DNA from 2 places in the Cytobacillus sp. FSL R7-0696 genome. Region 2 is predicted to be linked to the other one. Evidence: riboswitches for the same ligand, from Rfam matches in the RefSeq annotation. Region 2 holds a riboswitch; the other holds the start of a gene.
What was found. A riboswitch is a leader RNA that binds a small molecule or an ion and turns the genes downstream of it on or off. The one in region 2 is predicted to bind S-adenosylmethionine.
Positions count from the first base shown of each region.

Region 1: it holds a riboswitch for S-adenosylmethionine, as region 2 does, so the genes downstream of both, metE (5-methyltetrahydropteroyltriglutamate--homocysteine S-methyltransferase) here and MKX29_RS01110 (PLP-dependent aspartate aminotransferase family protein) in region 2, are expected to answer to the same signal.

Region 1 is NZ_JBBOWA010000001.1:1,402,622-1,408,763, forward strand. Features, by position in the region: gene MKX29_RS07375 (nucleotide sugar dehydrogenase) at 1-141, opposite strand, end outside; partial or broken gene MKX29_RS07380 (glycosyltransferase family 2 protein) at 133-1,644, opposite strand; gene MKX29_RS07385 (hypothetical protein) at 1,927-2,082, shown strand; SAM riboswitch class I at 2,288-2,400, shown strand; cobalamin riboswitch at 2,455-2,634, shown strand; gene metE (5-methyltetrahydropteroyltriglutamate--homocysteine S-methyltransferase) at 2,780-5,080, shown strand; gene MKX29_RS07395 (hypothetical protein) at 5,101-5,391, opposite strand; gene MKX29_RS07400 (AraC family transcriptional regulator) at 5,753-6,142, opposite strand, start outside.
Region 2 is NZ_JBBOWA010000001.1:227,332-233,473, reverse strand. Features, by position in the region: gene MKX29_RS01140 (FtsK/SpoIIIE domain-containing protein) at 1-455, shown strand, start outside; gene MKX29_RS01135 (replication-relaxation family protein) at 415-1,044, shown strand; gene MKX29_RS01130 (helix-turn-helix domain-containing protein) at 1,031-1,837, opposite strand; partial or broken gene MKX29_RS01125 (sporulation protein YhbH) at 2,028-2,186, shown strand; gene MKX29_RS01120 (MBL fold metallo-hydrolase) at 2,453-3,403, shown strand; gene MKX29_RS01115 (NUDIX hydrolase) at 3,437-4,063, shown strand; SAM riboswitch class I at 4,129-4,229, shown strand; SAM riboswitch class I at 4,410-4,520, shown strand; gene MKX29_RS01110 (PLP-dependent aspartate aminotransferase family protein) at 4,597-6,142, shown strand, end outside.

The DNA of each region.
Region 1 (6,142 bases), 1.2 Mb from region 2:
TTGCTGTAATAACTCAATCTTATGAGTATCTTGATCGATGCCCGTTACATGACAGCCCTTTTTTGCTAAGTGGAGAGCCAGTGGGAGACCAACATAGCCGAGACCAATAACAGCAACTCTATCTATTTGACCTTGGAGCATGTCCCATTTTCGGTTGCCATCTGTATAACCGCATCTCTGATTGAACGATAGTAAATATGAAAATGCTTCAATGTGGTCACCTAGAATCCGGTCAGTTGATTCGACCCGACCATCGGCTTGCCTGTGATGCTGTTTTCTAATTTTATTTGGCTTGACGACATCGACATAATGAATGGATTCGACTTTAAATCCTTTTAGAATTGCCTTTGCTTGAAATAAAGGTGGAGACATTAATGTGAGGATACCAATCTCTTCAATCACTTTCCTGCTCATTGCGTGTGGAATAGCAGTGAGAGAATTAACGGTGAGGTCCTCTCTTTTCAGCGCCATATTCAGAAGGTACTTAGCAGCACTCACAGAATGCAACGGATGGGCACGGTCGAGCAATATCTCTAAATCATTTAAAGCAATATCTGCCCCTTCTTCTACAGCATGTATAAAAGGGGTTAAATCTTCTGCTTTGATAACAAAATCACTATCTAAGAACAAACAGATATCTCCTGTACTGTGAAGCGCACCAATCGCTCTTGGAATGTTATGTCCGAGTGCCTGGTCAAACGCAATCACTTTCACACCTGACTTTTCTACCTTTTCCTTTGTTCGTTCATCTGCTCCATTTAACACAACAATGATTTCATCAATGCCTGCCTTCTTTACCTCAGCAATCACTTCAGCAATCGTATCCGGCTCCTTCCCTACAGGAATAATCGCACTATACTTCGCTCGTTTCTCTTCCTTTACCGAAAAGGCTTGTACATATTCCTTAAAAGATTGCCGATTTCGCCTGCCATCATTTAAACCACCGCGATATCCTCTCTCTTCAATCAGTTGCGCCACTGCACGTAAGTGGTCACCAATTATTAAACTTGTTGAAAATGAAAAAGAGGAGCCCGTAATCTTCTGTTGATGTTTCGGTCGAATCTTATTTGTAGCAATCACGTCAATGGCGACTGGTGCACTCATCTTTAATTCTTTCATCACAGCTATACTATGAGCTAATGGCGGACAAGCTAAATTCTCCCAACCAATTGTATCAAGCGCTGATTTTTTCATCACATGAGGAACAGCGACTAAGGAATTAACGGATAACTCACCTTTACCTAAAAAATGATTAAGAGAGAACTTTGATACTGCTGTCGGATGTGGTCTAATGGGGCGCTTCATTGTCCAGCTTAAATCATTTAGGGCAATATCAGCCCCATCCCGAATGCCATCAAGCAGTGCTTGTAGCTCCTGTGCTCTAACGACAATATCACCATCAATAAAAAGAAGCGTATCTCCTTTTGCCTCCCTTGCACCAATTGCTCGTCCAATATCCACCCCTAGAGGTTCTTTATAAACAAGCTTTCTACATTCAAATGCTTCCGCTATTTTCTCCGATCCATCTGTTGAACCATTCAAAACAGCGATGATTTCATATGGCTCAATCTTCATTAACTCTTCTAAAACGGCTGACAACGTAGATTCTTCATTCTGAATGGGAATAATAACAGATAGATTCATAACACTTCACTTCTCTCCTTCAGCAAAATTAATAGTCTCCTTTGTGCTAACTATAGCCTTTTCCATCACAAACCCGAGAAAAACACTAAGTAATATCAATATATACAGCTTGGCCATTTTTGTTCTCGGACAAGTATACAATCTATGAAAGATGGTGCGATAGACAGGGTAGATTGGTTTAATTATGGGGGCATTGATCGGATTCGGCACTAAAAAATAGATTATTACTATTCGTTAGGAGATGTTAAAGTAGATATATATGTATTTAAGGGGGATTACAAATTGGAATTCGAGTTGAATTTTATTTGGATTGCCGTCGGTTTAGCATTACTTGGCTATTTCATAGGCAATGGGTTGAAGCAATTTAGTAGTAAAAATGAAGGTAATATGAATCATTTACTTGTGGAGCAAAGCCACCTTCATCTTTACTTTATTTAAGTGAAGCAGACATGAAGGATCTATTACAGAAGCATCCTCACGCACCAAAAGTCATTCTTAATGGCAAGCATTATTACCATCTACATAAATTTCGCAAGTGGCTTGAATCTGATGATATATATCACTCATGAAGAATTTATTTTGACAGCTTCCATTTATTATGCTAATATATCTGTAAAATTCAAAATATTATAAATATGTAATTCTCTTATTCAGAGAGGTGGAGGGACTGGCCCGATGAAACCCAGCAACCTTTAACAATTATTTGTTAAAAAGGTGCTAATTCCTGCAAAGTGTAATAGCTTTGGCAAATAAGAGAGGATAAAGACCTCTCTATTTTTAATTTAGAGAGGTCTTTTGTATCTTCAAAACTAAATAACAAAGGCAACGGATGCATGATTGCTTAAAAGGGAAGCCCGGTGGAATGCCGGCACGGTCCCGCCACTGTGAAGGAGAGCGACTTATCATTAACCACTATTTCATAATTAAAATGGGAAGGGATAACAAGCGATGATCTGAAGTCAGGAGACCTGTCTGTTGTTTGCACTTAGACTCTACGGATGCATAGAGAGGAGTGATGAATACGTGTTGAGCAAATCAAATGGTCTCAACTCTTTATTGCGTATGAATCTCTCATTTAATAATAGATAGAGAGATTGTTTGTTGAGAAAATACAATCATAAAAGGAGTGTTTAAAATGACTGAAGTAAAAAGCTCAAATGTAGGTTATCCAAGAATTGGCGAGAAGCGGGAGTGGAAGAAAGCTCTAGAACAATTTTGGAGTGGTATGTTGAATAAAGAGACTTTTCTGCAACAAATGGAAGTCATACGTTTATCCTCTCTCGAGAAACAAAAACAACTTGGCGTTGATCTCATCCCGGTTGGTGATTTCACACTGTATGATCATGTCCTCGATACAGCTGTGATGTTTGGACTTGTTCCTGAGCGTTTTACATACAGAGGTGGGAAGGTTGATATTGAAACGTATTTTGATATTGCCAGAGGGAACAAAGATGCCGTGGCAGCTGAAATGACCAAATGGTTTAACACAAACTATCACTACATCGTGCCAGAACTCACCAACCTCAAGCCAACACTTGCTGAAAACCGGCCACTTGCCTTTTATAAAGAAGGAAAAGAGAAGCTTGAAATCGACGGAAAACCGGTTATCTTGGGCCCGATTACTTTTGTGAAATTATCAAAAGGCTACAAAGAAAGTGAATTCAAATCAATCGTCAATCAATTCGTTCCTCTTTATGCACAAATTTTAAAAGAATTACAGCAAGAAGGTGCCTGGTGGGTGCAAATCGATGAACCTATTTTAGCCACTACCCTCACAGAAGAAGACATCTCACTCTATCAAGCAGTTTACCAAACATTACACGAGGCAGCACCACAGATAAATATCATTTTACAAACGTATTTTGAAAGCATCACTCATTATGAAGCTGTTACCTCTTTACCTGTGCAAGCGATCGGCCTTGATTTTGTCCATGATGCAGGTCAAAACCTCGCTTCCTTACAAAAATTCGGCTTCCCAAGTGATAAAGTATTAGCTGCAGGTGTCATCGATGGCCGTAATATCTGGGGCGCCAAACTTGATAATAAGCTCTCTCTTCTAGAAGAAATTACAGCAATTGTTCCGAAGGATCGCTTAATCATCCAGCCTTCATCCAGCTTATTGCATGTACCCGTTACAGTCAAAATTGAAGAAACACTTGATCATACATTAAAGACCGCACTCGCCTTTGCTGATGAAAAATTACAAGAAATCGTAGTGCTAACAAAAGGAATAAGAGAAGGAAAAGAGCAAATCCAAGATGAGGTAAACAAGAGACGAACTGCTATCGAGGCGCTAAATCAATCTTCTATTAGAAACAATCAACAAGTACAAACAGCCATTCAAAACTTACCATCATCACTAGCAGAGCGCGAAGCACCTTATTCTGTTCGTCAAGCAGCACAAAAAACAGCCTTCCAACTACCACTCCTACCTACAACAACGATTGGAAGCTTCCCACAAACACAGGAAGTGAGAAGAAATCGTTTAAAATGGCGTAAAGGAGAGTTAACTGCTACTGACTATCAAACATATATCAAAACGGAAATTAAAAAGTGGATTGATATTCAAGAAGAGCTAGGCCTTGATGTGTTTGTTCATGGTGAATTCGAACGCACAGATATGGTCGAATACTTCGGTGAAAAATTAGCCGGATTCCAATTCACAAAATTCGGTTGGGTGCAGTCTTATGGCTCTCGTTGTGTCAAACCACCAATTATTTATGGAGATGTCTCATTCGAACAGCCAATGACAGTTGCAGAAACAGTCTATGCCCAGTCCTTAACAGATCACCCGGTAAAAGGTATGCTCACTGGTCCGATTACGATTTTAAACTGGTCATTTGTCCGCGACGATATCCCTCGTTACGAAGTCGCAAACCAAATTGCCCTTGCCCTTCGAGAAGAAGTAGAAGCACTAGAAGCAAATGGTATCCGGATGATTCAAGTAGACGAACCAGCCATTCGTGAAGGATTACCACTCAAACAAGAGAAGTGGGAAGATTATCTGAACGCTGCTGTTTATGCTTTTAGACTAGCCACCACTTCTGTCAGAAATGAAACACAAATTCATACGCATATGTGCTACTCCGATTTCGAAGACATTATCTCAAGCATTCAAGCACTCGACGCTGATGTCATCTCCATTGAAACATCAAGAAGTCATGGCGAGCTGATTCACTCATTTGAAGAAAGCACCTACGAACAAGGTATCGGCCTAGGCGTATATGACATTCACAGCCCTCGAGTGCCACAACTCGACGAACTAACGAAAAACATCGACCGTGCCTTACAAGTACTAGACCCACAACTTTTCTGGATTAACCCTGACTGCGGTCTCAAAACAAGAGGCATTGACGAAACCGTCGCAGCCCTAAAAGTCATGGTGCAAGCTGCCAAACTGTCGCGGGAAAAATTACTTGTAAAAAAAGGCGAATAACCAAACAGAAATCCGAACGATTATACATTCGTTCGGATTTCCTCATTCAATAACACAGCGTTTAACTTCTTATCCATCTTCTTTTGATAAGGACGATGATTAAATCTCCTTGTGTTAAAACCACCAATCAAATTCCGTACTCGTTCATTATGGGTAATGAGGTGCTGATATATCTCATTCTGCAAATAAGCATTAAACCAATTATACTCCTTTAATTTCCGCATGTTATATGTAACATCCTCTTGTGTGACTTGTGTAATAAAGGGAGAAAAAGAAATAATACTTATAAAATTCAGGAAAAACTTTTTCATTAATGAATACATCCTCTCTTTATGATTTGTATGTGATTGACTGTGAACGCTCTTTGCGGAATATAAATTTCCGGAATTAGCTCATTCGCGTAATTTATGGGTTTACGTTGCTTATATTTCCTAGAACTCCATTATTAGCTACGGTTCTCGACTTTAATGTTGCTCATTTCTAAAGAACTTTTTTATTATCCAGGATTTCGAATTTACGGTCATTTACTATAAATTATACCAACCATTAATTCTTTTACAAATATATACTTTTATAAGCGTCGAAGATTCAACCGTATAAAAGCAAAAAAGAACCACAGCAACAATCTAAACTGTGGTCACAATCATTCGTATTTATTGATTTTTACCTTTATTATTTTTCACCTTTCCTTTTCACCGCAAACCAAATCTCACTATACACATTATTTAAGTCCGTCATATCTCCAGTAAATGAAATATTGGGCGCATTTACTAATTCATAATCTGACGAAGGAAGCCATTCAGAGGCAAATTTCGCCCAAGTTTCTTGCATGACTGTTGGAAATGCTCCTTTAGAAGAGAAAATGGCCCAAGTAAGAGCTGGCACATCTACTACCGTAAATTCATTAGCGGTGACTTCTTTTTTTGTCAAGAATCCAATCATATGATCGAGACTGCCCTTTTCATCCATACAACCGTCATCCAAATTATATGAAGCGTTCACGACTTGATAAGGTTCCATATCCCCATAGCTATGCAATGCTTTTCTTTGTTCTGGTGTAAT
Region 2 (6,142 bases):
TAAAGAATAACTGGACTAATGTCGCTGAGACACCAATTAAAGAACGTACATTTATTATTGTGGATGAATCAGCAGAACTTTCACCCAAATTAGTACCTAAAGAATTTAAAAAGCATGCCGAACTCGCACAAATATATCTCAGTGAAATTGCACGTATTGGTGGGGGATTAGGCTTTCGATTAATCTTGGCCACTCAATACCCTTCAAAGGAATCAGTCAGCATGAGCATAAAAATGAACATGATGGCACGTGTTGCGTTTCGGATGCCAGATATGGTAGGTAGTCGTGTAATCCTTGATGAAAAAGGCGCTGAAGAATTAGAACCGATACCAGGCAGGGCCATTTATAAATTAGCCCAATCACATGAGATTCAATGCCCTTATATCAATGACATACAAATAGGAGGTTTTCTGCATGAACTTCAACAAGCAAGAAAAGATTCTGATGACAATTGATAAATTAGGTGCAGTAACAGTTAAGCAACTTCATGATATATTACAACCTGGATCATATCGTCATACCTGTAGGTTAATTAATCAGTTAGAAGAGTATCTTCATGTTGTACGCTCTAATCAAAAAATAGTGTATCTCAATAAAGATGGCCGTAATTTAATTGGCTCTGATAAGGAAGTTAAAAAGTCTGTCTTGTTTGACCACATGCTTTTGTGCAACCAGGCTTATGTCCATTTTAATTGCCCTCTGGATTGGAAAAGGGAATATATTATTGAGACATCACAAGAGCCAGAATATAGTTTTGGAATTCAGATAAAAGGATTAACTGTGGTTAACAAGCAAACACTTATCCCTGACGCTGTATTTAGCCGTAATGGGTATGTTTATTTAATCGAGATAGATAACACCAGGTCTATGCAAGACAACCGTAAAAAGATAAATAAGTATCGAGAGATGTGGCAAGAAATCGGCAAGCATTTTGGGCTGATGCCTAAATTAAGCATTTTTACTTTAAGTGATCAACGGAAACACGAGTTTGAGAAATTATGTACTAAGATGCCAGTAGAGATACTAACCTTTAACGAGACATAAATGCGTCATCAAAATAAAGCTTATCCATAAGATTATTAACAATGCCGTTAAAATAAGCAAATTCCCCTTTAATCATTTTTGCACCAGACTTTATTTTCATTACAAATTCCTTAAATGCTTGTACACCAATTTCAAGCTCTTGATCTTCAGTAAAGGCTCTTAAACCGTTCATATGGTCTACTACTCTATTACATTGTTTAACTACTTTCCAAAATTCTTCAATAGCTTTAGCTTCAGAATAAAAGTACCTTGTTAACTCAGCGAAGCTTTTTGGTACCCAATGAGCAATAAAATTTGCAGATGACAACTTAACGCTGTTATTACGTTTAGTATTATTAATAAGTTGTTTTAAAGAACTAGAAGTTGTTTTAATGGTAGGACACTTCTTGGACTTTTTAGCAGGTTGCTTGTTGGTCACTTCTTCTTTTATAGGCAAAATAATAACTGCATTAGCAGTTTGTAACATGTTCTTTTTACGCTTCATTTCTACCTGGCGGATCATGCCCAAGTCAACTAACTTTTTCATTAATCTTTGTACAGTCTTATAGGATAATTCTAACTTTTTGGCAATCGTATTTTTAGACATATAGCTCACGCCAATTTGCTTGCAGCTATGACGTTTTAAAATCTCTAATAAAGCAATTAGTCTCTTCTGTACGTCAGCTCGCTTAACAGACACAGTTATGACGTCTCTATATTTACGTACTGCCTTGTTCATTAGTTCTATATCATTAAATGACGCAAGGTTACTATATGATTCTTCTTGTGCAATTACATCAATACGGTTTTTCATTTCCCTGGCTCCTTTGAATACAAAAAAGCAACGGCCATCATCAGACAAACCGTTGCTATGGGACCTGGAATGTAATAAAATACATCTAAAGGTACAGCAAATGTTTGCCTATCGTGAGTAGGCGGACGATGTAAGAGTGTGGGGACACTACTTACATACGCTGTGCTTTTTATTTTGGATATAGGGTATACAGTTAAACCAATATAACCGCCATTCTACTTTAATGTCAGCATACAAAAATATAAAAAATGATTTGTTCCGTTATTATATTTTAAAGCAGAAGGCTGATGTATTCCATGCGATGAAAGGCTTTTTTAAAGAACAAGAACAGAAGGAAAAGTTAGCGTAATGAGAGCCTGTTTTGAAAGGTTCGCAACTAAGTTCTGAAGTGTAATAGCTTACTTACGAGCGTTTCGGAGGCAGGTTTTGAAAAATGATGAGAACAAAGCAATCGAGCTTTTTAGTTATATCACAGCGATTGATGCTGTGTTTTTTTTTGCTCAACTGACTAAGCACTAGGTAGATTTGAGCACTTTTATCTGTAATTCTTTTAAGTAGCTCTCTTCATCTACTTATGTCATAATTTTCATAAAGAGTAATATGGAGGGGTTTCCTTTGCACAAAATTCAAGATTTAGGTAATGATATTCAACTGATTGATTTAATGGATTTACAAACACCTGAGCGTACGGGGGCGTATATATTAGGTGCTGAAGAATTAACAGTGATTGAAACAAGCGCTAGTCCTTCGATTCCTCACCTTATAGAAGGGTTGCAAGAATTGAACATTAACCTAGAAGATATCAAGCATATTATTGTCACCCATGTACATTTAGACCATGCTGGTGGAACTGGTTTGTTCTTAGAACAATGTCCAGAAGCAAAAGTATATGTTCATCCAAGAGGTAAACGGCATTTAGCTGACCCTAGTAAATTAATTGCTGGTGCTAGAATGGTATATGGCGATGAGTTTGATCAACTATTTAATCCGATTGTGCCAATTGATGAGAAGAGGTTAGTCGCGATGGAAGAGGGACAATCATTGGATATCGGTGGACGTTTGTTAACTTTCTATGATACCCCTGGCCATGCAAAGCACCACTTTTCAATCCATGATTCGAAAAGTAATGGCTTCTTTACTGGCGATACAATTGGCGTATTTTATCCTGGCATAGCAAGAAAAGGATATCCATTAGTCCTGCCATCGACTTCTCCTAATCAGTTTGATCCAGAGGCGATGTTATCTTCTGTTGAAAAAATCGAATCACTTCAACCACAACATATCTTTTTTGGGCATTATGGTGAGGGCCCTGAACCAAAGGATGTTTTTACACAAATTCGTTATTGGTTACCTATATTTACTTCAGTTGCAGATGACGTTTTTCTCCAAGGAAATGACATAATAAAAATGCAGGAAGCCATACAATCGGAATTGTTGGAACAAGTAAAACATTATTTATTAACAGCGCACGATGTTGAACTTAGTGCAGAGGATAAGAAGCTAATAGGCTTAGATTTAAATGTCTGCACAATGGGGATGATTGATAGATTGCAGAAAGAGAAATAAAGATTTAAGTCGTGTGGTTTGGAGGTAATTAACATGGATTTGGAAGAAATAAGATCAGAGATACAGCATCGTCAATCAGATATATTGGGTAGCTCTAGATTGGTTAAATTCGCTGTTCTTCTTCCCCTAATAGAAAAAGATGGAGAAATACATATTTTGTTTGAAGTACGGTCTTTATCTATGAGAAGACAGCCAGGGGAAATTTGCTTTCCTGGGGGGAAAATGGATCAAGACGATGTGGATTTGATTGAGACGGCAAAAAGGGAGACCAGTGAAGAGTTAGGTATCCCAATTGGAGAAGTCTCTGTTTTTTCAGAACTTGATTATGTAGTGACACCTTATGATACAGTGATTTATCCGTTTGTAGGCACAATAGAGAGCATCAGTGATCTTAAGCTAAATCCAGAGGAAGTGGATCAAATTTTCACAGTACCACTTACTTATTTTTTGAAAGAGGGACCATCAATTCATTATATTGAGATGAAGCCAGAGCCTAATAGTAGCTTCCCTTATCATCTCATTCCTAATGGGGAAAAATATAAATGGCAAACGCGAAGGATGCAAGAAATTTTTTATACTTATAAAGGTCATGTGATATGGGGGTTAACAGCTAAGATACTGTATCATTTTTTGACACTTATCCAGGATGAAAATAAATAAATTTTCAAAATGTTATTGACGATTCCCTATAAAAGGGTATATGATGTTAAACAAATAAATAGAACTTCTTATCCAGAGAGGCGGAGGGACTGACCCAGTGAAGCCTCGGCAACCAGCAATCTTTTGTATGGTGCCAATTTCAGAGGATATTATCCAAAGATAAGGAGAAGGTGAGCGTGTGAATTCAAAGCCCTTCTGCCCTTCTTGGTGGAAGGGCTTTTTATGTGATAGAGCCAATATTTTATTGGAATATAAAATATATTCAGATTTTATATTGACGACAATTTGTTTTTTGGATATAATTCTATTTGTAATTAAAGTATTAACGCTTTAAAAAATAAAATATTTCTTATCGAGAGTGACGGAGGGATCAGGCCCTATGAAGTCCGGCAACCTTCAAGCAAATGCTTGAAAAGGTGCTAAATCCTGCAGGCAGTGAATGTCTGGAAGATAAGATGAGGCAACCCCCTCTTCTTATGAAGAGGGGGTTATTTATTTTAATTATCCGACTAAAAAGTAGAGGAGAGTATATAATGACGAATCAATTTAACACTTATGATGATGAGACGATTTTATTACATGGAGGTCAATCACCAGACCCGACAACGGGATCTCGTGCAGTTCCTATTTATCAAACGAGTTCATATGTTTTTCATAATACAGATCATGCGCAAAGCCTATTTTCATTGGATGAGACGGGAAATATCTATTCACGAATCGGTAATCCAACGGTAGATGTATTAGAAAAACGTATTGCTTTATTAGAAGATGGGGTAGCGGCAGTAGCGACTTCATCTGGAATGGCAGCTATAGCTCTTTCGATTATGAATATTGCCCAAGCGGGTGATGAGATTGTTGCAGCTTCGAACCTTTATGGTGGAACATATAATCTTTTTGCTATAACACTTCCGAAATATGGGATTAAAGTTCATTTTGTTGATGGTTCTGACCCTGAGAATTACCGTAAAGCGATTACGCCAAAAACTAAGGCTTTATATGGAGAGATTATTGGGAACCCAAGTCTTCATGTCCTAGATGTAGAGGCAGTTGCAAATATTGCTCATGAAAATGATATTCCTCTTATTATTGATAATACTTTCGCTTCACCTTATCTTTGCAAACCAATCCAATGGGGTGCAGATATTGTCATTCACTCGGCAACAAAATGGATTGGAGGTCATGGAACAACAATTGGTGGACTTGTAGTTGATGGCGGACGATTTAATTGGAATCATGATAAGTTTCCTGGTTTTACTCAGCCAGACCCAAGTTATAACGGTATTGTTTATGCGAATGAGTTTGGTACTCTCGCTTTCAGTACAAAGCTTCGTGTTCAGTTGCTGCGCGATTTTGGGTCATCATTAAGCCCACATAGTGCATTTCTTTTACTCCAAGGATTGGAAACACTCCATTTACGTATAGAGAAACATACGGAAAATGCAGCGAAGATAGCTCATTTCTTAAACGCCCATCCAGCTGTCGATTGGGTCGCATATCCAGGTTTAGCAGAGCATCCAGCGCATGAACTCGCGAAGAAATATTTAAACACTGGCTTCGGTTCCATTGTGAACTTCGGTATTAAAGGTGGTCGAGATGCAGGTAAGAAAGTAATAGATACCATTGCATTGTGGTCTCATGTAGCCAATGTAGGGGATGCGAAGTCACTCATTATTCATCCGGCTTCAACCACACATCAACAGTTAAGTGCAGAAGATTTAATTAAAAGCGGTGTAAGTGAGGAGCTCATACGTTTATCAGTTGGGATTGAATCGGTTAGAGATTTAACCAATGACTTAGATCAAGCCTTCTTTGAAGCGACTGGTATTTCTTCGAAGGGAGAACAAAAAGGAGAAACAGCAGTAAATGATGAAGGTGTTATTCGGTGGGCATTACAATCATCCTCATTAAAAGAAGATGTGGATGGCGAAGAGGTGCAAAGAGCAAAAAGGATTGCTGTTGTTGGTTTAAGTGGAAATCCTGCTAGACCAAGTTACCGTTTAGCAAGAAAAATGCAAAGATTAGGTTATCAAATCGTGCCAGTTAATCCAAGAGAAACAGAAGTATTAGGTGAACAGGCAT